Regions from separate parts of the Paenibacillus sp. 276b genome, predicted to be linked through region 4. Evidence: riboswitches for the same ligand, from Rfam matches in the RefSeq annotation. Region 4 holds a riboswitch; each other region holds the start of a gene.
What was found. Region 4 has a riboswitch for cyclic di-AMP ahead of BLV50_RS13365 (HAD family hydrolase). Riboswitches for the same ligand answer to the same signal wherever they lie in the genome.
Positions count from the first base shown of each region.

Region 1: it holds a riboswitch for cyclic di-AMP, as region 4 does, so the genes downstream of both, BLV50_RS08955 (3D domain-containing protein) here and BLV50_RS13365 (HAD family hydrolase) in region 4, are expected to answer to the same signal.
Region 2: it holds a riboswitch for cyclic di-AMP, as region 4 does, so the genes downstream of both, BLV50_RS31225 (3D domain-containing protein) here and BLV50_RS13365 (HAD family hydrolase) in region 4, are expected to answer to the same signal.
Region 3: it holds a riboswitch for cyclic di-AMP, as region 4 does, so the genes downstream of both, BLV50_RS32030 (C40 family peptidase) here and BLV50_RS13365 (HAD family hydrolase) in region 4, are expected to answer to the same signal.

Region 1 is NZ_FNRR01000001.1:2,119,316-2,122,502, reverse strand. Features, by position in the region: gene BLV50_RS08965 (ABC transporter substrate-binding protein/permease) at 1-625, shown strand, start outside; gene BLV50_RS08960 (amino acid ABC transporter ATP-binding protein) at 612-1,334, shown strand; cyclic di-AMP (ydaO/yuaA leader) riboswitch at 1,620-1,816, shown strand; gene BLV50_RS08955 (3D domain-containing protein) at 1,819-2,487, shown strand; gene BLV50_RS08950 (polysaccharide deacetylase family protein) at 2,620-3,187, opposite strand, start outside.
Region 2 is NZ_FNRR01000013.1:14,842-18,028, forward strand. Features, by position in the region: gene BLV50_RS31220 (TatD family hydrolase) at 1-586, shown strand, start outside; cyclic di-AMP (ydaO/yuaA leader) riboswitch at 828-1,081, shown strand; gene BLV50_RS31225 (3D domain-containing protein) at 1,355-2,539, shown strand; gene rnmV (ribonuclease M5) at 2,695-3,187, shown strand, end outside.
Region 3 is NZ_FNRR01000015.1:28,808-31,994, forward strand. Features, by position in the region: gene BLV50_RS32020 (M1 family metallopeptidase) at 1-408, shown strand, start outside; gene BLV50_RS32025 (hypothetical protein) at 419-1,261, shown strand; cyclic di-AMP (ydaO/yuaA leader) riboswitch at 1,514-1,651, shown strand; gene BLV50_RS32030 (C40 family peptidase) at 1,655-2,125, shown strand; gene BLV50_RS32035 (GNAT family N-acetyltransferase) at 2,519-3,013, shown strand; gene BLV50_RS32040 (c-type cytochrome) at 3,164-3,187, shown strand, end outside.
Region 4 is NZ_FNRR01000002.1:570,411-573,597, forward strand. Features, by position in the region: tRNA gene BLV50_RS13355 (tRNA-Leu) at 234-316, shown strand; partial or broken gene BLV50_RS33790 (hypothetical protein) at 425-490, shown strand; gene BLV50_RS13360 (glutathione peroxidase) at 469-945, opposite strand; cyclic di-AMP (ydaO/yuaA leader) riboswitch at 1,313-1,488, shown strand; gene BLV50_RS13365 (HAD family hydrolase) at 1,609-2,004, shown strand; gene BLV50_RS13370 (HAD family hydrolase) at 2,170-2,862, shown strand; gene BLV50_RS13375 (Nramp family divalent metal transporter) at 3,003-3,187, opposite strand, start outside.

The DNA of each region.
Region 1 (3,187 bases), on a different contig from region 4:
TTATGCAACAGGCGTAGGTTACACCCTTTTACTGTCTGCACTCGGTGTAATATTCGGGGTAATTATCGGTTTGATCATCTGTCTGTTACGTCTGCATGACGTTTCAATTCTGCGTTGGATCGGAACAGCTTACGTTGAAGTTATTCGTGGTACACCAATGCTGGTTCAGTTGATGATTATCTATTACGGTCTTGCTCTAACGTTGGGGATTAATTTCACGCCGCTTCAGGCGGGGATTATCACACTATCCATTAATAGTGGTGCCTATCTTGCCGAGATTTTCCGCGCTGGTATACAGGGTGTGGATCGAGGCCAGTTGGAAGCAGCTCGTTCCCTGGGAATGGGTAGAGGTGCGGCAATGCGCTTCATTGTGCTTCCACAAGCGTTCAAAGCGGTGTTGCCGGCGATCGGTAATGAATTCGTGACCATTATCAAGGAATCCTCCATCATCTCGGTTATTGGTATGGTGGACATTATGTACCAGGCAAGTGTAGTCAAAAACATTACGTACCAAGGAATGAATCCATTCCTGATTGCAGCGGCCATTTACTTTGTGCTGACGTTCATTTTGTCCAAGCTGCTGGGTCGACTGGAAAGGAAGTTGAGTGCAAGTGATAGACGTTAGACAATTACACAAATCATATGGAAATAACGATGTGCTCAAGGGCATTAACGTAACAATTGGCAAAGGCGAGGTTGTCGTGGTCATCGGTCCGTCCGGATCGGGAAAAAGTACCTTTTTGCGCTGCCTAAACCTGCTGGAGCAGCCAACTTCCGGCGAAATTAATTTTGAAGGAGTTTCGATCACTGACCCTAAACACAACATTAATGCAACTCGTGAAAAAATGGGGATGGTATTCCAGCATTTCAATCTGTTCCCGCACAAAACGGTGCAGCAGAACATTACGATTGCTCCCATTAAAGTGAAAAAACAATCTGCACAGGAAGCGGAACAAATCTGCGCAGATTTGCTGAAGACGGTTGGCCTGTCTGACAAAAAAGACACTTATCCTAATCAGCTGTCCGGAGGACAGAAACAACGGATCGCTATTGCAAGAGCGCTTGCGATGCAGCCGCATGTCATGCTGTTTGACGAGCCTACTTCAGCACTGGACCCTGAAATGGTCGGTGAAGTACTGGATGTCATGAAGCGGCTTGCAGAGGGCGGCATGACCATGGTTATTGTAACGCATGAGATGGGCTTCGCACGCGAAGTAGGGGACCGCATCCTGTTCATGGATGGTGGGGTTATTGTAGAAGAAGGAACACCTGCTGAAGTGTTTGGTGAGCCTAAGCATGCACGTACACGTGACTTCCTTGCTAAAGTGCTCTAATACATCCAAGTCATCATTAGGATGAATTGGATGAAAATGCAAAATATATACTGTGGATGAGAATTCTTATTCCCTCATAGATCCCTGTCGGCGACCTGTCGGCAGGGATTGTTTTGTTGCGTGTGAATACGCACGGATTTACATAAAAAGTAACGTTTCTGTCATCAACGATATAAGCTCAAATAGACATTTTTTTGAAAAAGTCGCTTGAATTCAGCAAAAATATTGAAGTGAATTAGCCAGATGGTAACATTTACTACGACTCTTGGTTACAAAGTTGTGATATATTTGTTCCTGCCGAAACTTCCGGAGTTGGGAGTGTGGGGGATGTAACGATGCAGAGTGTGCTTGGGGAAGAATCATTTGCACACGGCTTGGGGTGAATTAGGGCTACATAAATTATTAATGTAATTGAACCTATAGGGTGGTTTCCTCCATCCGAATCCGACAACTAACTTCGCAGGCATAATGAGGGAGGAAGACCATGATTAACAAGAAACGTATAGCCAAAACAGCAACAGCTTTGCTGACAGCAGCAATGCTCATTCAGGCCGTTCCGGCTCATGCTGATTCAGTTCATGTGGCCAAAGAGGGGGATACCTTCTACACCTTATCCAAACAATATGGAGTTGGACTTAACGCTCTTATTAAAGCTAACAATGACATTTCAGCTTACAACATTTATGGTGGTTTGAAAATTACGATCCCTGGTAAAACAACGAACACAGCTTCTGCTGCAGCAGCTAAAACGGAGGCCAAAACGGTAACTGCCGCAAGCCTTGACGTTAATGCAGATAGTAAAGTTGTACAAGCCTGGGGTAAAACGTTTGATTACAGCAAAGCTGTCGACGTCAAAGCAACAGCATACTCCGCAGACGCTTCCGAAAATGGAGGATGGGGTGCCGTGGATTACTTCGGTAATCCGCTTGAATTGGGTACCATTGCAGTAGACCCAAGTATCATTCCATTGGGTACAAAGGTACTGGTGACAGGTCATACACATCCAGGACTGCCAAAACAGGCATTTGTAGCAACGGCTCGTGATGTGGGTAGTGCCATTAAAGGTCACAAGATCGATATCTTTATTCCTGGCAGCAAGCAATCCGTGAGCACATTTGGTATTCAGGATGTTGAACTTTACATTTTGAAATAAAATCAAAGCGTAGCTGCACATCATCATATGTGACTCCAACTATATCTAAATTAAACAATAAAGGGTGTTCTTCCATCACAATAATGTGATGGAAGAACACCCTTTTGAATATCCAACTTCAGGGATCTTGACCTATTTACCCTTTGGCAGTTCCAGCATTTCGTCCAAAGTCACCAGCTCGTACCCGCGGTTTCGCAATTCCTCGATAACTTCAGGCAACGCCTCGATGGTACCACTCAGCTTCGATCCGACACCGCCTCCTGCATGTTGCAGAACAATGGAACCTGGTTTAACGGCCGACAGGATGTTTTGTTTGACTTCCTCTTTGGAGAGGCCCTTCCAGTCCAGGGAATCGACATTCCAGTTCACAATGCTGTAATGTTGTTTGGCTGCCCATTGCAGCTGTTGCTCATTAATGTCGCCATAAGGTGGACGAATCATTTTGGGCGTGTACCCCGCCAGATTCCGAATAATATCCCCGGTATGTAAGATTTGTTTGCGAAATGCATTCATGGACAGCTTACTGAACTCCGGGTGATTGTAGCTGTGATTGCCAACAATATGCCCTTCCTTTACCATGCGTTTCACTAGATCCGGATGTTTCTCAGCGCGATGTCCCACAATGAAAAACGTAGCCCGCACCTTGTATTTTTTTAGAATATCCAACACCTGCGGGGTGAACCGTGGATCAGGTACGTCA
Region 2 (3,187 bases), on a different contig from region 4:
CTGGCACCCAGTGGATGCAATCACAATGCAAGAGGGTGATCTGGAATGGATTGCATCTTTATGCAAGCATGAAAAAGTGGTAGCCATCGGTGAAATTGGTCTAGACTATTACTGGGACACTTCACCGAAAGAGGTTCAACATCGCGTATTACGACAACAGATTGGTCTTGCCCGTGAGTTGAATATGCCGATTGTCATTCACAACCGGGATGCGCATGAGGATATTGTAAAGATTCTGCGTGAAGAGAAAGCTGGAGAAGTAGGCGGTGTCATGCATTCCTTCTCTGGCAGCTGGGAAACGGCGAAAATGTGTCTGGATTTAGGCTTTCATCTTTCCTTCGGAGGGCCAATCACGTTCAAAAATGCAAAGCAGCCCAAAGAGGTACTTGAGAAGGTTCCTATGGACCGATTTTTCATCGAAACGGACGCTCCTTATTTGACACCGCACCCTTATCGTGGAAAACGAAATGAGACAGCGCATGTACGTCTGGTTGCAGAAGCAGCTGCGGAAATTAAAGGCATTTCGGTAGAGGAAATTGCAGCAATAACGACCAAAAATGCCATGGAACGATTTGGGATTCGTTAAAAGATCGAGCAAAACGGGTGAAAAAGTGAGTTAAGCGGAGTTAATTTGCTTTTTGATCCAAATAAATCAAGAATATTACAATATTTTAACCAAATATTTAGAAAAACGTACTTGAACAACGCTTTACAACATGCATAGAAACAGGATATCATCTTTTCAGTGAATTGTTGTGCGGAAAATTGGACAGATGTTCGGGGGATGAACAAAGGGACACTTTCCGATGAAACAACATTACTTTCATGAATCAGTCTCGCTGAGTCTCCGTTAACGGAGAGCGGGGGAACCAATAGGGCTTAAACATCGGTGATTGCAGCCGATGCGCAACATGCGCTGACCCAAAAGCAGCGTATGAATCTGCGAAGCCGTATTTGATTTCTTCTTTGGGTCTCGGGGTGAATTCAAGGGCGTCCGCCATGAGCGGATGACCGGAGATAGGGCGGCTCTCTTTCGCCCGAACCCGACAGCTAACCTCGCAAGCGGAAAAAGAGAGGCAACCTCGTGCATGAATTTCCGATATTCAGAATCATTCGGAAGCCACGAAAGAGTTCCTCTTAAACTCTTTCTTTGGCTTTTTTGTTTTTGAATAAAAGAAATACGGTCATCATACGGTAAGTATTCAGGAGGATGACATCATGTTGCGAAGATTGATTCATGGTGCAGAACCGGATTATGTTGGTCCGATCTGTGTTCTGTAGAAAATTTGGTATAGTCGCGTCAAAGACATCATGCATTACTTTAGACGGCGAGGCTATGAAGGAGGACGGAGAAGTGGGCACATTCCAACCAGAAGAGACCCATGAGTCACGATCATCCAGTAAGTCTTTCGCGTTGCGGTGGAAGCATGAGAACTTGCGTCAAATGGCATTGATCGCGATTTTCTCAATTGCGCTTACAATCATGATCTTGTTAGTCGTTTACGGTCAGGCCGGGAAACAAATTTCACTGGTTATTGATGGCAAAGCTCAAGCGGTAGAGACTCGTACAGGAATGCTTCAGGAAATGCTGGAGGAGCAGTCAATCACAGTCAGCCCTCACGATCAGGTATCCATGCCCTTGAATGGGGCGATCACAGATGGAGACCGCATCGTTATTGAGCGGGCCGTTCCAGTTAATATTACGGCAGACGGGGACACCAAGACTCTGTATACAACCGATTCATCGGTAAAAGATGCGATTAAAAAATCAGGTATTCAAATTGCAAGTGAAGACAAAGTATATCCGGCGCTTGGAACCACTATTGAAGCGGATATGAAAATCCGTGTAGTGCGGGTAACAAAGCGTACGGTGGAAGTGGAACATCCGATTGCTTATAAAGTGATCAAAACGGCTGACCCTAGCTTGTACAAAGGCGACAATCGTGTCGTTGTGAGCGGTAAAGAAGGCACACTTGTACAGCATATTGAAAAAGTGTTTCAGGATGGAGAATTGGTCTCCAAAAAAATGGTGGGTAAATCGGTCGCAACGAATCGCGTCGATAAAGTGATTGCCATTGGTACCAAAGCCAAACCTGTTGTGAAAGAGCCAGTGATTCAGACGGTATCGGCGCAGACTTCCACGACAAAAACAGCAACAACCACGAACTCGAAGAAAACCGCTGCTTCGGGCAGCAAAGTAATTACCGTCTCAGGCAGTTCTTTTAAATATTCAAAAGTCTTGAAAAATGTATCCATGACGGCATACTCTTCTGAAGAGCCTGGTATCGGCACAAAAACAGCTTCAGGTACTCGGGTAACTGAGGGACGTACCATTGCGGTTGATCCCAAAATCATTCCGATTGGCTGGTGGGTGTATATCGAGGGCCTTGGCTTCCGTCGTGCGGAAGACACAGGTGGTGCCATTAAAGGCAACAAAATTGATGTGTATTATGATAGTGTGAAGCATGCCCTGAACTTCGGACGGAAGAAAGGCAAGACGGTATATGTGATTGGTCCGGTGAAGCCGGAAGCGAACTAAAATCGTTTTACTTTGAAATGGGAATGCTATAAAATATAAGCATGAATGATTCATGCGGAATATGCGGCGGAGGGGTCTGAATTCAGTCTCCCCGCCGTTTGGCAGAGAAGAGGGATATTCCTCTTCTTTTTGCGTTAGAAAGGAAGAAATGGAACATGATAAAAGAAGTGATCGTGGTAGAAGGCCGTGACGATACCGTAGCCATTCGACGTTCGGTTCAGGCAGATACGATCGAGACTGGTGGGTCCGCCATCAACCAGCGCATTCTAAAGCGGATCGCACTTGCTCAAGAGAGACGTGGTGTCATCGTACTGACAGACCCGGATCATGCTGGTGAACGTATTCGTAAAATCATCGCCAATAAAGTACCTGGTTGCAAGCATGCTTTCATTCCGGAGGCAGATGCTACGCGCAAAGGCGACATCGGAGTGGAGAACGCTTCACCGGAGGCGATTCGTCATGCATTAGCACGTGTACACACGTCATATGAAGGCGCACCAAGTTTGATCGATTGGGAGGATCTGATTGCGGCGGGACTGATTGTGCACCCACAGGCTGCTGCACGTCGTATGGAGATGGGCAATCTGCTGGGCATAGGTTATTGCAATGGCAAGCAGTTCCACAAGCGGTTGAGTGTATTCCAGATTA
Region 3 (3,187 bases), on a different contig from region 4:
TGGACCGATTATTTTAATCAGTATGTATACGGCGATGGCATGGCTGACTTTGCAGTGGAAAAGATCGCAATCAATCCTATCCTGAAAGACGGCCAAACGTTGTACGAGTCATCGGTTACATTGCAGAAAAAAGGGAGTGAATATAAGAAGGTTCCTGTTCGAATTATGTTCGAAGATGGGAAAACCATGACGAAAGAATGGGATGGTAGCGAGGAGCGCATTACCTACAAACTGACCTATACTTCCCCTGTTTCCTGGGCTATGACTGATCCGCTATACACGATTGTGCTGGAGAACCATCATATGAACAATTTTCTGAAAGCCGGACTGGATGAGCCAACTAAATCCCGCTGGAGCATGAGCGCAACCAAAATTATAGAAGCCATATTCGGAAGTCTGTCATGGTGAGGTGGATACAGTGAAAGCGAAAATACGTGAAGGCTGGTTTCTCGTCCGTCAGCATATGTTCATTGCGGCACTCTTATTTCTCTATCAATTAGTATGGGGATACTTTCTTTATCGGATGGTGCAGTCAGCTGTGGTTCCGCTGCTCCTGCGTTATCCTGACCCTGATACAGGGGAACTCAGTACGATTTTATTTAAAATGGAGAGCCAACTCGGTCTGACAACGAATCCGGAGGTTCACCGCTATTTATGGATTTTAGGGGCTATGCTGCTGATACGGATTCTGATTAGCCCACTCATTCAGGCAGGGCTGCTCTACTCGCTCCAGCATTATAACCATTCGGAAGAGCGCATTCCATTCATTCGCGGTATCAAAAATTTATGGAAACCGATGCTGTTGCTCCACACCATTCGGACTATATTACTGCTGCTACCCGCTTATTGGCTCGCGCCAAAGCTCTATTCCATCTTTATGGAAGGTTTTCATTCCCTCCATCTGCTCTTGCCTGGTATTCCCTATGTTGCTGGTTGGATTGTATACGGGTGGGTTATCCATCATGTCCTACTGTACATGCAGTTTGGTATCTCAGCTCCCGATGGGGAAGGCGGAGCACGTGGTACGTTTCAAGCTATATGGATTGCACTACGCCAAGTCATCACTCTAATCGGCATTGCTGTCCTGCTGGGCGGCCTTCATCTGTTGGTCTTTGGTGCCTTTACTTCAGCTTCATGGTTACTAACCGGCTTAACTGGTCTTATACTACAACAAACGTATCCACTTGCCCGGTGCTTGCTGAGTCTGTGGAAAATATGTGCCCATTTCCGCCTATGGCAGTCCAACTCGGTCAAAGATTAAATTAAACGGTTAAAAACGGTTACCATCTCTATGTAAAGTTGTATTCTTCAAATGCCGTTAAACAAGCAAACCTCGACCTTTCCCCGTCAAAGGTCGAGGTTTTTTTTGTTAATTTTGTTGTTAAACGTTGCCAAAGTGATATACCTCTGTTACAATAATCGCAGTGAGTTTTTAGTAACAACTTTGTAATCTTTACCTTCATATTTGTAACTACTTAAAATTTAATCGTCATTTCTTGATTTCGCAGGTGCATAACTAGCATAGCCAAATTCCTAGCACCTGGGAAGCGGGGGAACCAGTTATGGGTGAATTGATCTTGCAACAGAGGGATCATAGGGGACCTTCAACCGAATCCTTAAGCTAACCTCGCAGGCATTGGAAGGGGTATATCTCTTGTTTAAGAAGAAATTAACCGCAGCTGTACTCAGCCTCACATTCGCATTATCGCTTGGAGCAGGCAGCGCATTCGCAGATTCGAAAATGGACCAAGTTATTGATTCAGCAATGGGGACTACATACAAAAGCGGAGGAACAACGCTTAACGGCTTTGACTGCTCTGGATTCACAAGTTATGTATTCGACAAGCTGGGCATTGATCTGGCTCGCCAATCGAGTTCACAATTCGACATGGGTGATTCGGTATCCCGGATGGAAATGAGACCAGGTGATCTGGTATTCTTCAATACAACGGGCAAAGGGGTCTCGCACGTAGGGATCTTTGTAGGGGATGGAAAGTTTGCACACTCCTCTTCTTCCAAAGGAGTTACAATCAGCGCATTAAGCGAAAGCTACTGGGCTAACCGCTATGTTGGCGCTAAACGCATTATGAGCACGGACGCATATGAGACATTGGCCATCGACTAGGGACAAGCTGAGCAACGTCATGCTGTAACAATAACACTACTGTAACGAAGCATAATAGAACCGTCTGGTACATTCTCCGCAGGAATGTATCCGGCGGTTTTTTTGTGCTTCGTTTCCTTTAATGCGTTCGGGATAGCTACCAAACCTAACTTTAACTTTTTTTAAAGTTAATTTTCATTGCTTCGTCCGTGCTCTTATAATGTTTTTACCCATCCCACTATAATATAAACGAAATTACCGGAACTTTTGTTTCACTTTTTTTGAAAAACGAGGACTTGCCAAATGAACGCCTCTTTTGTAGAGTGGAAACAAGCTTAGATATGGAATGACATATGTATATGGACAAATCAAAATCATTATAGCTTGTTCACAATGAGAGGAGCGTGCAGTTGTATGGATGAAGCCCCTGTGACGTTTCACGTTGTGCCCATGCAAGAAGAACACGCGGAACTAATCTGCGATTGGCAGTATGACCCGCCTTATAATATTTATAGCTGGCTGCCCTGGGAGCAGATGAAAGCACTTGAAGTGGAATTCGGCGATCCCCAGCTACGGAAAGAACAATATGCGGTGGTGCTGGGAGAGGATCAGCAGATTTGCGGTTTTGCTCAATACTTCCCGCTTGAAGGTGTAACCCGCATCGGACTTGGCATGCACCCCGATCGATGTGGTCATGGTCAAGGAACGGCTTTTGTCTCGGCCATTGTGCAGGAAGCCATTCGCCGGAACCCTACAAACGAAATTGATCTGGAAGTTCTGACCTGGAATGACCGGGCTATTCGTGTCTATCTCAAAGCCGGATTTGTTACGCAGGATACATACGAACGACAGACACCGAGTGGTTTGAAACCTTTTTACTGTATGGTCTATGAAGGTCCTCGCGAATAACTAGGGCTTAAAATCACCCCAAAAAGTCCCCGGTTATGTGATTAGTTCAAAAAATTACCACAAAATGCTATGATGTCACTACAGGTTCCGTTATAATGATATGGATAGTTTCAAGTTAGATGATCTTTCATTCTGGAGGGGACATAAGGGATGCACAAATGGATCATGAGCGGG
Region 4 (3,187 bases):
AGTTACTTTATACTAAGGGATATGAAGGATGGTAATACAAATAAAGTAGAGTGATCGGCCTAATCGGGTATACAAACGGGATTAAATTTAATCATATGCACTTCGTAGGAGAAAATGACGAGATTATACGATTTATGGAAGGAAAAGCGCAGTTAAAATGATATTAAGAAAAATGCTTTACTTTTAAACATGAACCGGGTATAATCAATTTTGTTGCCGATTATTTACGACATGCGGTCGTGGTGGAATGGCAGACACGCTATCTTGAGGGGGTAGTGGGTGTATACCCGTGGAGGTTCGAGTCCTCTCGACCGCATGATAAGAACGATAAAGAAGAAGCTTCCCGTATGGGAAGCTTCTTCTTTTTTTGTTTTATTTACAGTACAGATGGGCCAGACAAAAAAAGGTCACCCGTTTCCCCTGAATGCATGCTCATTCTGTCTGCTGGGGTCGGATGGCCTTTACTTGTTATTTAAGCAATTCTTTGATGTCCGCTTCAATTTTATCAGGTGTTGTTTTGGGAGCATACCGTTTCAGAACACGTCCGTTCTGATCCACAAGGAATTTGGTGAAGTTCCATTTGATGGCTTTGGAGCCGAGTACGCCTGGTGCTTCTTTGGTAAGGTGCTGGAATAGAGGGTGAGCGCTTGAACCATTCACATCGATCTTCTCAAACATCGGGAAGCTAACACGATAGTTCATCTGGCAGAACTCGGCAATATCATCAGAAGAGCCTTTTTCCTGTGCAAACTGGTTGCTTGGAAAACCAAGAACTTCGAATGGGGAGTCTTTAAACTTATCCTGAAGCTCTTGCAGACCTTTGAATTGAGGTGTGAGGCCGCATTGGCTTGCTGTATTCACGATAAGCAGTACTTTGTCACGATAGTTGGACATTTCAACTTCCTGACCGCGAAGGGTGTTTACTTTGTAGTCGTAGACTGACATGAAAATCGCCTCCATTTCATATTCTTCTTTCTTCTATTATATTGATTACAATTAAATAATGCAAAATTAATATTGCTTTTTTAACTCAATTTGAAGCTGTCGTGTATGATCTGTGACTGATTTGCTACCTGAATTTCGCTAAAGAGAGAATTAGAGAGCTTTGATGAGATGGGTAGAGAATGGATACGTTGTAAGCGCTATTATTGATGTGAAATGGCAAAAATCCGTCGATTCGGTGATCTGCGCAGACTTTACACCAATATGGCACGGGTGTATGATTCATATCGTAATTCCAATTTAAATTAAATTTTACATGAAAAACGAAACAAACGATAATATCGCTCTGATTAATGATTATAAAAGAACGATGTTTTAATCGCTGAGTTTCCATTCATTCATGGGTGGGAAACGGGGGAACCAACAGGATGAACTGTCCAAGACAGTAGGCATCCATGGGGTGAATTTTCCGGTGACAGCCGGAAATAGGGCGACTCTCGCGCCCGAATCCGTCAGCTAACCTCGTAAGCGTTAAAGGGAGAGGCAACAAGCCGTACGCTGGTTCATAGTGTCTTTTTGCTATGGATTATTGAAGAAGCGTCCGGGAGGCCTTGGTCCCCCACGCTTCTTTTTTGTTGTCTTTTCACGCCAAGGGAGGAACGAATGATGGATAAAGAGATGATCTTAGTGACTGCTCCAAATGAAGCAGGACGTAAATTTATCAAATTGCTGATGTACAAAAAAATGCCGTTTGCCGTTCTGACCAACAGTGCAGGGGAAGAGCGCAGGCTCCGGAGAATCGGTGTGGAGCATGTCATTCGCATGAACACAGCTGCTGCTCAGAAATGGTTTTTGCCGCAAGGTAGTGTCGGCAATGTTTTTATTTTTGAAAATAGCCTAAACCTGACCTGTCGATATTTGCAGATCTGCCGCTCCTGGACATCCAAGTCCCTGTGTGTCATTACGGAACAAAGCCACCCCAAAGGGATCTATCGGGGAATGGGAGCAGACCGTATTGTATATTCCTTGAATGGGGAAGTTGGGTTTCTACTGAATGGCTAGTGGCTAGTACTATTCCTGTGATTGATCCAGTGTCAGCTGCCTGTTATAATTGAAATCATAAATAAACGGAATCTTGAGGAGACTCATGCATGATGGTGGGTCTTCTTTTTTATGGTTTGGGAAATAGGGATATGGATTTCCTGTGGCTAACGAGGAGGAATAGGCGTGCCGGATGTACGTGGAATACAATGGTTGTTCTTTGATGTGGGGGATACGCTCGTGGACGAATGGGAGCCGGTAGATGATATTATCGGTCAGTTCGTTCGTGAAGCTTGTGCGCTTGGTTATCAGGTGGAGATGCAGACGGTGCGAGATATATTTGCCGCCTCCTACCGAAATTACGAGCAATGGCCGATGAAATTGGCTATTCGTACCCTTATCAGCGATGAGGGGCACCGGGAACAGATACAGGAGAAGCTGAAGTTCCGCAAAGAGCTTGAGCGCCCCTTTGCGTCAGCCGACGCTGTTCTCCAGACGTTGTCGCAACACTATAAGATTGGTATCATTGCCAATCAGAGTCCGGGGACGGAAAATCGGCTGGATAGCTACGGCTTGCGCAAGTATGTGGATGTGCTGGCCTGTTCGGCTGAAGAAGGAGTGTCCAAGCCTGATCCTGAATTGTATGCTGTAGCGTTGAAACAGGCGGGATGCAAACCTGAGGAAGCGGTCATGATCGGCGACAGGATTGATAATGATATTATTCCGGCTAAGAAGCTGGGTATGCACACGATCCGGATTTTGCAGGGTTATGGCAGATTCCAGCCGGAGCTTGCGGATGCAGAGCGTCCAGACTGGACTATTGAATCACTGGAGGAACTTCTTCCTTTGTTAATGGTAACTCAAAATTCAGACAACTAAATAAGAGCAGTATTTATGATCTATTCGGTATAATTAGGCTGCTGCTCTAACATATAAAAGGCTGATCGTCTCAAGGGGTACGTTACTTGAGTTGATCAGCCTTTTTGAGTTAGACAAAATACGGCGTAATTCCGTTTAACCTAGAACAACAGAATGGTCTGGATAATCAGATACACATTCAGGACAACGATAACTCCGGCAATGATCCAGGAGATGATTTTGAGCCACAGCTTGTTGGCAAAAGCCCCCATGCTTTTTTTGTCACTCGTAAACATTACCAGCGGAATGACGGCAAAGGGTAGCTGCAGAGACAGCACAACCTGGC